DNA from 4 places in the Brevibacillus sp. SAFN-007a genome. Region 2 is predicted to be linked to each of the others. Evidence: riboswitches for the same ligand, from Rfam matches in the RefSeq annotation. Region 2 holds a riboswitch; each other region holds the start of a gene.
The links. Region 2 has a riboswitch for cobalamin ahead of ACTHO6_RS03805 (enoyl-CoA hydratase-related protein). Riboswitches for the same ligand answer to the same signal wherever they lie in the genome.

Region 1: it holds a riboswitch for cobalamin, as region 2 does, so the genes downstream of both, ACTHO6_RS09035 (helical backbone metal receptor) here and ACTHO6_RS03805 (enoyl-CoA hydratase-related protein) in region 2, are expected to answer to the same signal.
Region 3: it holds a riboswitch for cobalamin, as region 2 does, so the genes downstream of both, nrdI (class Ib ribonucleoside-diphosphate reductase assembly flavoprotein NrdI) here and ACTHO6_RS03805 (enoyl-CoA hydratase-related protein) in region 2, are expected to answer to the same signal.
Region 4: it holds a riboswitch for cobalamin, as region 2 does, so the genes downstream of both, cobO (cob(I)yrinic acid a,c-diamide adenosyltransferase) here and ACTHO6_RS03805 (enoyl-CoA hydratase-related protein) in region 2, are expected to answer to the same signal.

What each region holds. Positions count from the first base shown of each region.
Region 1 is NZ_JBQCKK010000005.1:213,652-216,959, reverse strand. It holds gene ACTHO6_RS09040 (MBL fold metallo-hydrolase) at 1-724, shown strand, start outside; cobalamin riboswitch at 864-1,010, shown strand; gene ACTHO6_RS09035 (helical backbone metal receptor) at 1,161-2,138, shown strand; gene ACTHO6_RS09030 (FecCD family ABC transporter permease) at 2,142-3,179, shown strand; gene ACTHO6_RS09025 (ABC transporter ATP-binding protein) at 3,187-3,308, shown strand, end outside.
Region 2 is NZ_JBQCKK010000002.1:67,920-71,227, forward strand. It holds gene lpdA (dihydrolipoyl dehydrogenase) at 1-1,354, shown strand, start outside; gene ACTHO6_RS03800 (zinc ribbon domain-containing protein YjdM) at 1,481-1,819, shown strand; cobalamin riboswitch at 1,925-2,114, shown strand; gene ACTHO6_RS03805 (enoyl-CoA hydratase-related protein) at 2,435-2,608, shown strand; gene ACTHO6_RS03810 (enoyl-CoA hydratase/isomerase family protein) at 2,622-3,308, shown strand, end outside.
Region 3 is NZ_JBQCKK010000008.1:25,321-28,628, reverse strand. It holds gene nrdE (class 1b ribonucleoside-diphosphate reductase subunit alpha) at 1-1,559, opposite strand, end outside; gene nrdI (class Ib ribonucleoside-diphosphate reductase assembly flavoprotein NrdI) at 1,546-1,905, opposite strand; cobalamin riboswitch at 2,057-2,255, opposite strand; gene ACTHO6_RS11170 (alpha/beta hydrolase) at 2,431-3,252, shown strand.
Region 4 is NZ_JBQCKK010000010.1:102,458-105,765, forward strand. It holds gene cobD (threonine-phosphate decarboxylase CobD) at 1-1,090, opposite strand, end outside; gene cobO (cob(I)yrinic acid a,c-diamide adenosyltransferase) at 1,090-1,629, opposite strand; cobalamin riboswitch at 1,914-2,133, opposite strand; gene ACTHO6_RS12840 (copper amine oxidase N-terminal domain-containing protein) at 2,355-3,308, shown strand, end outside.

The sequences.
Region 1 (3,308 bases), on a different contig from region 2:
CGATCACGCGGGAGGAGCGGGGCTTTTTTTGCGCGAGTGCCCGCAGGCAAAAATCGTGGTGCATCCAAAAGGAGCGCGCCATCTGGCAGACCCGAGCCGGCTGATCGCGGGCGCCAGAGCAGTCTATCGCGACGATTTCGACCGTCTGTTCGATCCGATTGTCGCCGTTCCCGAAGAGCGGATGATCGTGCGCGGCGACGGAGAGACGCTGCAAATTGGCGCCCATTGTGCCCTGGAATTTTGGGACACGCCGGGACATGCCAACCACCATTTCAGCATATACGATCCTGTCAGCCGCGGCATGTTCACGGGCGATACGGCGGGCGTCTTCTACCCGCAGCTCCAAAAGGACGGCATTCACTTCGTCCTGCCGTCCACCTCGCCGAACCAGTTTGATCCGCAGGCGATGCTGCGCTCCGTGGAACGATTTGAACAGCGCGAGTTGGAGCGGATGTACTTCGGTCATTTTGGCGCGACCGACGATGTTGCCAGCGTCTACCGACAGGTGCGCGAGTGGCTTCCTGTCTTTGTCGCGGAAGGTGAGGCGGTCGTAGCCGCCGGACTCGGCGATGGCGAACTGGCGGAGCGGCTGTTCGCACGCGTCTTGGCCCATCTGCAATCGCGGGGGATCGGCGACGGGCACGAGGTGCTGGACGTGCTGCGGCTCGATTTGCAAGTATGTGCGATGGGAATTGTCGACTATTTGCAAAGGAACCGACCATAGCGGAAGAGGCCAGGCGGTGGTGTGAACAAGAAGCGCAGCCTGCGTGGCAAAGCCGTGCGGCCGGTGAAAAAGCATTCTTTTTTTGACAAAGGAATGCTATCATGGTGGATGAGTCTTAGCATGCTTGCGGGCCATGACAATGGAATACGCGCAAACAGGTGCCTTGGTCCTCACAAGGGACGAGGTGAAAAGGGAAGCCGGTGCGAATCCGGCGCGGTCCCGCCACTGTAAAGCGGCTGTCGCAAAGCTGCCAAGCCAGGAGACCTGCCTGTTTGTCTGATGTGCCTGCGCCTTCGCGGAAAGGTTCGGCCCGTTCAGGACGCTTTTGGCGTGAGCCGCCGTCATCCTGACAAGTCGACCCTTTGTTTTCCGGTTGGAAGCGAAGGGTTTTTCTTTGCTAGGAATCAACCAGTCGCACAGAAAGGAAGTCATACATATGAAACGCGCATGGAAATGGCTCATCCCGCTCGTGCTGGCCGCAAGTCTCGTCGGCTGCGGCGGCAACACCCAGACGGCACCTGCTCCGCAGGCAGAGGCGCCGCAGACTGCATCGCAGGACGCAGCTGCCAAACAGACCGTCTACCCGCTTACGGTCAAAGACGCCACGGGAAAAGAAGTAACCGTGGCCAAAGAGCCGCAACGCATCGTCTCTACCTCTCCGGCAGAGACGGAAATTTTGTTCGCGCTCGGCTTGAACGATCGGATCGTCGGCGTCTCTGACTTTGACGACTATCCGGCAGAAGCCGGCACGAAGCCGAAGGTGGGCGGAGTCGTCAAGCCGAGCGAAGAGGCGATTCTCGCCCAGTCGCCCGATCTGGTCATCGGGGGAATCTCCATGGAAAAGCCGGTTGCGGACAAGCTGAAATCGCTCGGCATGCCGGTGTACGTTACGCATCCGAAAAAGATAGATGACATCCTGAACAACATTTTGACGATGGGGGTCATCACGAACCGACAGGAGCAGGCGGAAAAAGTCGTCGCCGCCATGAAACAGGATATCGCCCGCGTCCAGGATGCCGTCAAAGCGGTAAAGCCGGAAGACAAGAAACGAGTTTACCTGGAGTTTGCGCCAGGCTGGACGGTAGGCAAAGGGGAGTTCCTGGACGAGCTGGTGACGCTGGCAGGCGGAACGAATATTGCGGCCGACACGGAGGGCTGGAATCCGATCAGCGAGGAAAAAATTTTGAAAAGCGATCCTGACGTCATTTTGTACGCCAAAGGCATTACCGATGAGAAGACAGGAGCGAAGCTGGAGGAGATCATCGCCAACCGCAACGGCTGGGATACGATGAAAGCGATCCGCGAGAAGCAAATCTTCGGGCTGGATCAAAACATTCTCGCGCGCCCGGGACCACGGATTACACAAGGCTTGATCGAGGTAGCCAAGGCGATTTATCCTGACCTGGTGAAATAAACAATGAAAAAGCAATGGCTTGTATGGGGAGGAGCGAGCAGCCTCGTGCTGCTCGTATCCGTGGTAGTCAGCATTTCGATGGGAGCGGCAGCGCTCCCTCTTTCGCAAGTATGGCTCATCCTCTTGCACCAGCTTCCCGGCATGTCAGACTGGATTCCGGCGACATGGCCGGAGTCGTCCGAGCAGATTGTGATGAAGGTGCGGTTTCCGCGCGTCGTGCTCGCAGTTCTGATCGGGGCTTGCCTGTCGCTTGCGGGCGCGGGCTTTCAAGGCGTGTTGCGCAATCCGCTTGCGGACCCGTTCACGATGGGCGTAGCATCCGGTTCGGCCGTCGGTGCGGCTTTTCTGATCCTGTTCGGCTTGCAGTTCGCCGTTCTCGGGGAGTGGAGCACGCCTGTCGTCGCCTTTTTGACCGGAATCGTCAGCTTGTGGATTGTGCTTGCGCTCGCCAAGACGCAGGGCAAGCTACAGACAGAGACGCTGATTTTGTCCGGCGTCGTCATCCAGGCATTTCTTGGTTCGCTCGTGTCCTTCATGGTGTCCTTGTCGGATCAGACCGTGAACGAGATCGTCTTCTGGCTGATGGGCAGCCTGTCGTTTCGCGGCTGGGCCTTTACATACGTACTGATTCCGTATTTGCTGATCGGTGCGCTCGTGCTGTTTGGCTATGCTCGTTCGTTGAACCTGTTTGCGCTCGGGGAGCGGCAGGCGGCGCATCTCGGCGTACATGTCGACAAGGCGAAGCTGGCCATTTTGCTGGTCTCCACGCTTTTGACTGCGGCGGCGGTTTCGATTGCGGGGATTATCGGATTTGTCGGGCTGGTCGTGCCGCATCTGGTGCGGATGCTGGTCGGCCCCGACTACCGCATTCTGCTGCCGATGGCGACGATCTGCGGCGGTGTGTACGTGCTGTGGGCCGATACGCTGGCGCGGATGCTGCTTGCTCCGACAGAAATCCCGCTCGGGGTCGTGACCGCGTTTTTGGGAGCGCCGTTTTTCGCCTATTTGCTGAAGCAGAACAAACGGATCGGAAGGAGGTAGTTTCATCGTGATTGAAGTGCGGGGCTTGCAAAAATCTTACCAGAATGTGTCTGTCCTGCGCGGGATCGAGTTTGCTGTCCGGCGGGGAGAGTTTTTTGGAATTATTGGCCCCAATGGAAGCGGAAAATC
Region 2 (3,308 bases):
CGGACCAGCGGGTTACGTGGCGGCGATCACGGCGGCGCGCGCCGGAAAGCAGGTGGTGCTGATCGAGCAGAAGGAACTGGGCGGCACCTGCCTGAACGAAGGCTGCATGCCGACCAAAGCGCTGCTGGAGTGCGCGGACACGTATCGTCAGGTACTGCACGCAGATCGCTTTGGCATCGAAGTTGCTGGTGACGGGGTGCGGGTACAGTGGGACAAAATCCACGCCTATAAACAGAGTGTGGTGCAAAAGCTGACAGGCGGCGTACAGTACCTGATGAAACGCAACCAGGTGCAAGTGATGCGAGGGCGCGCCGCCTTTCAAAACGAGCGAGCCTTGCAGGTGGAAACGGCAGACGGTACGAGCAGCGTAGAGGCGGAGAAGTTTATTATAGCGACCGGGGCGGAGCCAATCGCCCTGCCGTTTGCTCCATTCGACGGAGAGTGGATTTTGAATAGCAGCCACTGCCTGCAATTGGAAAAGGCACCGCCCGTGCTGCTCATCGTGGGCGGAGGAGTGATTGGCTGCGAATTTGCTTCGGTGTACAGCAGAATGGGCAGCCAGGTCGTCATCGTGGAGATGGCCGAGCAATTGTTGCCCGGAGAAGACGCTGACATCGCGGTGTTTCTGGAGCGCGGCTTGAAGCAGGAGGGCGTGCAGCTGCATCTGGCAAGCCGTGTGGAGGCACTCGATCGGACGAACAGGCTGGCGCGTATCCGTACTCCGGAAGGCGTCAGGGAACTCACGGCAGATGCCGTCCTGGTCGCGATCGGAAGAAAGCCGCGGCTGGACGGACTTTTGCTAGAGCGGGCCGGGGTGCAAGCGACAGCGCGCGGGATCGAGGTAAACGAGCGCTTGCAGACGAGCCAGCCGCATATTTATGCCGCAGGGGATGCGCGCGGAACGATTCAGCTTGCCCACGTAGCTTTTCACGAAGGCGAGGTCGCTGCCCGCCAGGCGTGCGGCGAGGAAGCGATCCTCAACCTGCGGGCTGTACCCCGCTGCATGTATACCTCCCCGGAGGTGGCTTCTGTCGGGCTGACAGAGCGACAGGCCAGAGAACGATACGAAGGGCTGCTCGTCGGCGAGTTTTCTTTTTCGGCCAACGGCAAGGCGATGATTGTGCAGGAAGCCGCAGGCAAAGTAAAAGTGCTGGTCGAGCCAACGTACCACGAGATCGTCGGCGTGACGCTGGTCGGCCCTCTGGCAACAGAGTTGATCGGGCAAGCCGCGCTGCTCCTGCATGCGGAAATGACAGCAGATGCGATGGAGAGCTTTATCGCCCCCCATCCTACGCTATCGGAAGTGCTGCTGGAGGCGGTTCGCGGCGCGTTGGGACATGCGATTCACGGATAACGCTACAATCCGAGGAACGGCGGTTCATGGCTGGGGTGTGGTTTCGTTCGGGATTTGGCAGCAGCCATGCATGAAAAGCCATCCTATGTTACAATGAGCCGAAATGGGATGGAGGTATAAAAAAACATGAGTACATTGCCAAACTGCCCCAAATGTCATTCCGCGTACACGTACGAGGATGGAAGCATGCTCATTTGTCCGGAATGCAGCTACGAGTGGACATTGCAGGCACAAGCCGAGGACAGCGGTGAAAAAGTAATCAAGGACGCCAACGGAAATGTCCTGCAAGACGGCGATACGGTCACGGTCATCAAAGACCTGAAAGTAAAAGGGAGTTCGATGGTCGTGAAAATCGGCACAAAGGTCAAAAACATTCGCCTGGTGGACGGCGACCACGATATCGATTGCAAGATCGACGGGTTGGGTGCGATGAAACTGAAATCAGCGTTCGTGAAAAAAGTGTAGAAGCGTCAGGCCAGCTTTCCGAGAGAAGCTGGCTTTCTAGCACCCATTATATAGAAAAGAAACCGATTGTTAATTTTCTGAATAGATGTTATATTCAGGGCAAACTAAATACGTGTACAAACAGGTGCAGATAGCGTTATCTGCTTAAAAGGGAAGTACGGTTAGAATCCGACGCTGTCCCGCAACTGTAATTGGGAGCGATTCGAAGATGCCACTGTTTTCGCCAGCCGAAAATGGGAAGGTTCGAAAAGCGATGAACATAAGCCAGGAGACCTGCCTGTTTGAGCACAACATCAATACCTACGAGGATAGGGGGTGTTAAGTGCGAAATGGATGGGCGTGTTTTTGATTTTGACAATCGGCATGCTTATTTCGGTATTCATTCGCCTCTTAACAACTTCTGCAGAAGTTGTTTTTTTTGTGCGGATTTTCAGGAGGGTACGTGACGGATGAATGACTTTAGGTTTGGGACAGTCGAGTATTGTACCAACGATTTTCAGACGTGCATAATGAACAACTTGACGATAGAGAATCCGAGCGTGATCAAAGCCCATTACACGAAATGAAAGGGCGAGATTATCCGGCGATAGCCACTCCCTGATAGAAGGCAAGAGCATGACGAGCGTTGCGCGGGCAATGGCGTGCATCACGCACAGCGAGAGGGGAAGCATGGCGGAAGGGCTGGAAATAGAATGGCAAAAATTTGCCGAGCTGTTCGCGACAGCCGATGCCAAAGAAGGGATTCAAGCGTTCATTGAGAAGCGAAAGCCGCATTTTACTCATTCCTGAAAAGGAGGATTCCATGACAAACGACGTGCTGTTTTCCGTTGGCGACAATGGCCTGGCTACGATCACGCTAAACCGGCCGCAAGCGATCAATTCGCTTACGCACGACATGGTTTTGGCTATCGGGCAACGACTGCGTGAATGGGCGGGCAAGGAGAACGTCCGCCTCGTGGTCATAAAAGGAGAAGGGACAAAAGGCTTTTGCGCAGGCGGGGATATAAAAGCGCTGTACGAGGCGAATACAGGTGCGGAAGCGCTGGAAAAAGCCGTTCGCTTTTTTGCGGACGAGTACCAAGTGGACCAGATGGTTTACGCGTTCGGCAAACCGATCGTCGCTGTACTCGACGGAGTGGTGATGGGAGGCGGAGTCGGGTTGACTTACGGAGCCAGCCACAGAATCGTGACCGAGCGCACGAAATGGTCCATGCCGGAAATGAATATTGGCTTTTTCCCGGACGTAGGCGCCGCGTATTTTCTGAACAAGGCACCTGGATATGTCGGCCGATACCTCGCTTTGACCGCTGCTGTCATTCAGGCTCCCGATGTGCTGTACAGCCAGGCGGCGGACGTGTACATGGCCAGCGAGCGGCTGAAAGCGTTTCTTGGCGAGCTGGAACAAAAAGATTGGACGGGAGAAAAGGCGGCGGTGGAGCTGGACCCGTTGATTCAGGCGTATGCGGAAACGCCAGCAGGCGAGGGACAG
Region 3 (3,308 bases), on a different contig from region 2:
GTGCCTTTGGCGTACTCCGACTGCTCGAAGCCCATGAAGGTTTCCCCTTTGGCCTTGGCAATCTCCATACTCATTTCCAGCGAGTAATAGTTCATCATCATGAAGAACGTGCGGACAAAATCTTTGGCTTCCTCGCTCTCGTACATGATCTTGTTTTTCGCCAGATAGCCGTTGAGATTCATCGCGCCCAACCCGACCGAGTGCAGTTCGCGGTTGGCCTTTTGCACGCCGGGCGCATTTTCCACACGGGTCATATCGCTCACGGCGGTAATCGCCTCGATGCCCTCGCGCACGGATTCGCGCACTTTTTTGTGCTCCATCACGTTGACGATGTTGAGCGAAGCCAGATTACAGCTGATGTCGCGTCGGATGATATCCGGCTCGCCGTAGTTGGTGATCGTGGATGTCTCCTGGAGCTGGAAAATTTCCGTGCACAGATTGGACATTTTCACAGAGCCGATGTCCTTCAGCGCGTGGTTTTTGTTCGCGTTCGTCTTGTTCATGATGTACGGATAGCCCGATTCCATCTGGATCATCGCGATCTTGGTGAGCATGTCGCGGGCGCTCATGACCACCTTTTTCTTGACGCGCTCGTTTGCCACCAGCTCGTCGTACATTTCGTCGAGATCCATATCATCCAGATGGACACCGTATTCCTTGTAGACGGAGTACGGAGCAAATACAGTCAGCGGTTTGTTTTCCTCTGCCAGCTTGTAGAACACATTTGGCACGATCAGGCCGATCGACAGCGTCTTGATCCGCGATTTTTCATCGGCATTGATCTTTTTGCAATCGAGAAATTCGTTGATATCCCAGCCGAAGATGTTGTAGTACGCTGCCCCGGAGCCTTTGCGCTGCCCCATCTGATCGGCGTAGGAAAACGCGTCCTCCAGCAGCTTGAGCACAGGCATGACGCCCTTGGCCGCCCCCTCGACGCCTTTGATCGGCTCACCGCGTCCGCGCAGCTTGGACAGGTTGACGGCTACGCCGCCGCCGATTTTCGAGAGCTGCATGCAGGTGCCGAGCACGTAGTTGATCGAGTTCAGGGAGTCGTCCATCTCCAGAAGGAAGCAGGACACCATTTCGCCCCGACGGCTTTTCCCCGCATTGAGGAACGTCGGCGTCGCCGGCTGGAGTCGCTGTTCCATCATCGACACCGTCAGCCGCTTCGCCAGCTCGAAGTCCCCTCGTCCGAGCGAAAGCGCCACAATCGCCACCCGATCCGGGTACTGCTCCAGATACATCGATTTGTCGTCTGTTTTCAAGGCATAGTCTTTGTAGAACTTGGAGATGGCCATGTACGAAGCGAATTGAAAACCAACCTCATGCGCCAGGCGAAAAATCTCATCGACCTGTTCAACGGTGTAGTTTTCGTACACATTTTCATAAAAATCATGTTCGATCAAATAGTCCATGCGTTCTTTCACACTGCGGAAGGTCATGGTCTTCGCCTGTACTTCTTCCATGAAGACAGCGACAGCCTCTCTGTCTTTTTCCAATTGGTAAAATCCGTCGCTTCCTCGCTGCATCAGTTGGTTGTTCAATTCAATGTGTCGCAATTGCTGCCACCCCACTCGTAAATTGTTCCACGTCACGGCCGGTTCCGGACAGTTCGAATTTGGAAATGACCGGAACGCCATATTGGCTCGCGATGGTGTCTGCGCTTTTGGCAAAGCTGGCTCCCCAGTTGCGGTTGCCGCTCGCCGACACCCCGCGCAAATAGACATGATTCCGCTTCAGGAAACGGTCCACCTTCTCCGGCACCTGGCCAAAGCCTGTCGTGTACGTGACCAGAATGAACGGCTCGTCGATCACCATGTCCGGATCAATCTCCACGTGCGGCAGATCGAGCTTGCTGACGAATCTTCGTACGTTTCCTGTTTTTGAATCAAAAGCGATTAGCATGTCCCTCATCCTTTACTGCAAATGTATACGTTTCAGCCAAAGGAAAAGCGCATCCGACGCCAAAATGTCGAATGCGCATGATGATCCCCATCGTATCCATCCGTCCAAATCGAATGGAGCGCTCGAACACTTCCCTATCTCCCGTAGGTTTTCCAGTGCCGACGGTCAGGCAGGTCTCCTGGCTCGGGGTCATCGCTCCATTTTCGCCTTCCCGATTGGCTGAATCAGTGGCGTACAAACAAAATGGAACTCTCTCATCACAGTGGCGGGACCGCGTCGGAATTTCACCGACTTCCCTATTAAGTCTACCAACATCTAGCGTGGTAAACACCTGTCCGCATCAATATATAGTTGGTAAAACTTACTTTACCTCAATATATCGTAGTAGTCAAGCTCAGCGTGCGCGATTTTGGCCAATGGGTTCCCTCTCTATTTCTCTATTGCCAGTCTCGAATTTTCGTTCCTATAATGAATAGGTTCCCTGCACAAAAGTTGACGCCACAAGCGAATGGAGAGTGATCCATGATGGAAAGCACGATGTATGAAGCCGTTACCATTCCTCGTTCCCACATCAGAAAAATGGCCTACCGCGATCGCACGTTCCACCTCTACGTCAGCATCCCCGACGTGACTCCGCCGCCATCCGGCTTCCCGGTCATCTATTTGCTGGATGCAAACTCGGTGTTTGGCACCATGACCGAAGCGATCCGCTTGCAATCCCGGGCACCTGAAAAGACGGGCGTGAATCCGGCAATCGTCGTCGGTATCGGTTATCCGACAGAAGCGCCGTTCCATCCATCGCGCTATTACGATTTCACCCACGCCGTCCCTGTATCCGAGCTGCCCGCTCATCCGCGCGGCGGCGAATGGCCGGAAATGGGCGGGGCAGAAGACTTCCTCACCTTTATCGAAGACACGGTGAAACCCGCCATCGAACAGGACTTGCCTGTCGATCGCACGCGACAAACGATTTTCGGACATTCGCTCGGCGGTCTGCTCGTGCTGCATGCCTTGCTGACCCGCCCGCACGCCTACCAGTGCTATATCGCCGGCAGCCCGTCCATCCACTGGAACGAGAGCGTCCTCTTGGAAGAGGAACGCCGCCTGCCGTCCTTGCTCACAGACGATTTGCGGGTTCGGGCGCTGCTTGCTATCGGGGAGCTGGAAAACGACGGACGCTTCCAGGTCCATGAGAAAGCACAGGCCATGGCCAAGCGATTGTCCGCCATGGGCGATGGCCAGATCGAAGCGGCTTTTCGCCAGTTCCCGGACGAAAATCATACATCCGTCCTGCCTGTCCTCATCAGTCACGCCATTCGGTTTGCTTCGAAGACAGCTGCCCGGTAGTCCGGGCAGCTTTTTTGATCCCGCGTTACGGAAACCAGGCAGTCGGCGCACACGAA
Region 4 (3,308 bases), on a different contig from region 2:
GTACCTCGTGTACCTCGCGCAAGGCCACGATCAAGCGCGCATTGTCTTTTGGCCCGCGAACGGCAATGCGCACGTCACGCGCCGTCAATCCGGGGTACATGGCGCAACTGCGGATCAGCACGCCTTTTTTGCCGAGCCGCTCTTGCAGCTGTGCGGCTGGCAAGCCCTCCGGCGAGCGAAGCAGCAAAAAGTTCGCCTCCCCCGGCCAGACCTTCCAGCCCAGCTCCCCGCGAATGAACTCAACCAGGCCAGCGCGCTCCCTGGCGATCAGGCTGCGTGTCCGCCGCTCGTACTCCCGCTCCTGCAAGCACAGCTCCCCCGCCAACAGCGCAAGCGCATTCACGCTCCAGCTCACCTGCTTCGCGCGCATTTTCGCAATCGCGTCCGGATGAGCGATCGCGTAGCCGAGACGCAAACCGGGGATCGCGTACATTTTCGTCATCGACCGCAACAAAATGACGCGGGGAAAGCGCTCCAGACGACTTGCCAGCGTAAACTGGCGGCTTTCCTCCACAAAGTCGAGAAACGCCTCGTCCACGACCAGCCACGTATCGGTCTGGGCCGTCCAGTCCGCCATCTGCAACAGCTCCTGCGGCTCATACACGATGCCAGTCGGATTGTTCGGCGAGCCGACAAACACCAGATCGGCCTGTTCAAACAGCCGGTACAGCTCGGCGCTGTCGGCCTTGTAGCCGTTCGCTTCGTTTCCGTAGCAGCCGATGACGGTTGCGCCAAACTGCTCGGAAAGCTCTGCATATTCCGAAAAGCAAGGATAAATCACGCCGACCGTTTGCGGCTGCAGCCCGAGAATCGCGAGCGCCATCGCCTCCGCCGCTCCGTTCGCAGGCAAAAGCCATTCCTCTGGCAACTGCAACCGCTCTGCCAACGCCCGGCGAAACTGGCGATGCCCAGGGTCCGGGTAACGCAGCACGGCAGACAGCGAGGCCAACAGCATCTCGCGCACGCTGTCCGGCATGCCCAGCGGGTTGATATTGGCACTAAAATCAAGAAATTGGCCCGGCTCCATCCCAAAGCGGTCCGCTGCCGTCAACAAATCTCCACCGTGGCCGTACGCTTCCAGCACATTCATCAAAACTCTACCCCCAGCACCGCTGGTATTCCTTCCTCGTAGTAATGCTTGATCGGCTTCATCTCTGTCACCAGATCGGCCATGTCGATGATTTCCTGCTTGGCGCTCCGCCCCGTCACGACCAGATGCACATGGCTCGGCCTGTTTTGAATCGCTTCCAAAACGTCCGCGAGCGGCAGCACGTCCGCAATGGGAAAACGGTCGATCGCCAGCGCATTGTTCAGCTCGTCGAGAATGACGACGTCGTACTCGCCCGAAGCGAGCTTTTCCCGGGCGTATGCCCACGCCTCCTTCAGCGCCGCCCGATGCTCCTCCGGCGTCTTCGTCCAGGTGAAACCTACGCCTTTTTGCACGATTTCAATGCCCAGCCTGTCGAAGACGAGTTTTTCTCCGTACGTGCGCTCCGGCGACTTGATGAACTGGATCATGATAACCTTCTTGCCTCGTCCAGTCGCCCGCACAGCCAGCCCCACCGCTGCTGTTGTCTTTCCTTTGCCGTCTCCGGTGTAGACCAAAAACAGGCCCCGCTTGTTGCCCAAGTACGGTCACCCCCCAAATAAATGGTAGGCCCCGTTGCCCATCCCTCATCATTTTCGGAGGCACAGCGCTCCAAAAATGCAGGGTAGGCTCCGTTGCCGATTCAACTGTTTTCCCTCGCTTCGTGATTGACCTGACGGAAACAAGGAGGAGTTAGCCGTTTTGCCCCCTGTTTCGCGTTCCGTGTACAAAAAAACGCCTTGTTTCCCCAAACCTCCAAGGAAAACAAAGCGCGGATAGCCGACTGCAACAATCCTCACCTCATCCTTTGACCCGAAGGAAATCAGTGTACACATCAAAACAGGCAGGTCTCCTGGCTCAAGGATCATCGCCCTTCTTCCTCCTTCCCGCACGCTGGCGTGCAGTGGATGGCGCCGTTGCCCAGAAGAAGAGCTCCTCTTTTACAGTGGCGGGACCGCGTTGGCTTTTCACCAAACTTCCCTTTTAACCTCGCTTTCGCAAGCTGCCGCTCGCAAAAAACAAGGACCTGTTTTTCTACGCTATTCAAATGTCGTTCGTTTCCATGACCATGGCTTGTTTTAATAATAGCAAATGCTCCCAGGGATTCAAGCAAAAGCTGCAATCCGGCAAAGAGCGAAGCTGAAAAGTAGTCGTTTCTTCACGGATGTTTCCTGCTCCCCTGCAACCTTGTCATCAGGCGGAGGCAGGCCGCCTTATTGTAAAATAGTACCGCACATCCTATAAAATGCCGCGAGGAAAAACACAGATGAAAAAAATGCAGCAGGTCGGCCTGCTGACCTTTCTGCTCAGCGCCGCCCCCTTCTCTTTTGCCCAGTCCGCTCCGCACATCCAGGTAGCCGTAAACGGAGAGTACGTCACCTTTCCCGACACCCAGCCCTACGTAGACCCAAGCACGCAGCGCACCATGGTTCCCGCCCGGTTTGTCGCGGAAAAGCTCGGCCTTGGCATGCAGTGGCACCCACAGACGAGCCAGATGACGCTCCGGAAAGAACCGAACACCATTCAGTTGACCATCGGCCAGGACTACGCGCTGGTCAACGGCAAAAAGGTACGCTTCGACGCCCCGGCCGTCCTCCGCAACAACCGCACGATGGTTCCGCTCCGCTTCATCAGCGAGCTGTTTGACGCCCGGATCGAGTGGCTGGCCGAGCGCAACCTGGTCGCGATCACCACTTCCGGCCATGCGAGTGCAATCCCTCCGGCCTCTGTGCCGCCTGCTCCCGACAGCACCTGGCAACATCGGCGCAGCACGTGGCTTTGGGATGCCAGCCTGCTCTACACCCAGCAAGAGCAGATTATCCAGTTTGCCAGCGAGCATCAATTGAGCGCGATCTACCTGCAAATCGACCGGGACATCCCGCCGACTGTCTACCAGCAGTTCATCCGCAAGGCGCAGGAAAAGCAAATCGCCGTAGAAGCGCTGGAAGGCCGTCCCCAATGGTCTTTTCCTGCAAGCCATGGCGAGCTCAAGGCGTTTATCAACTGGGTCCGCGCGTACAACGCCTCGGTCGCCGCGCAAGAGCGGTTCGCCGGACTGCACTTTGACATTGAGCCGTACATTTTGCCGGAATGGAAGTCAAATCGCGACAAAATCGTGCAAAGCTGGATGGACACGGTTCGCCTGATCGAAAAAGACAGGCGGGCAAGCGGGCTTACGCTCACGCTCGACATCCCGTTTTGGCTCCATCAGGTCAAGGTT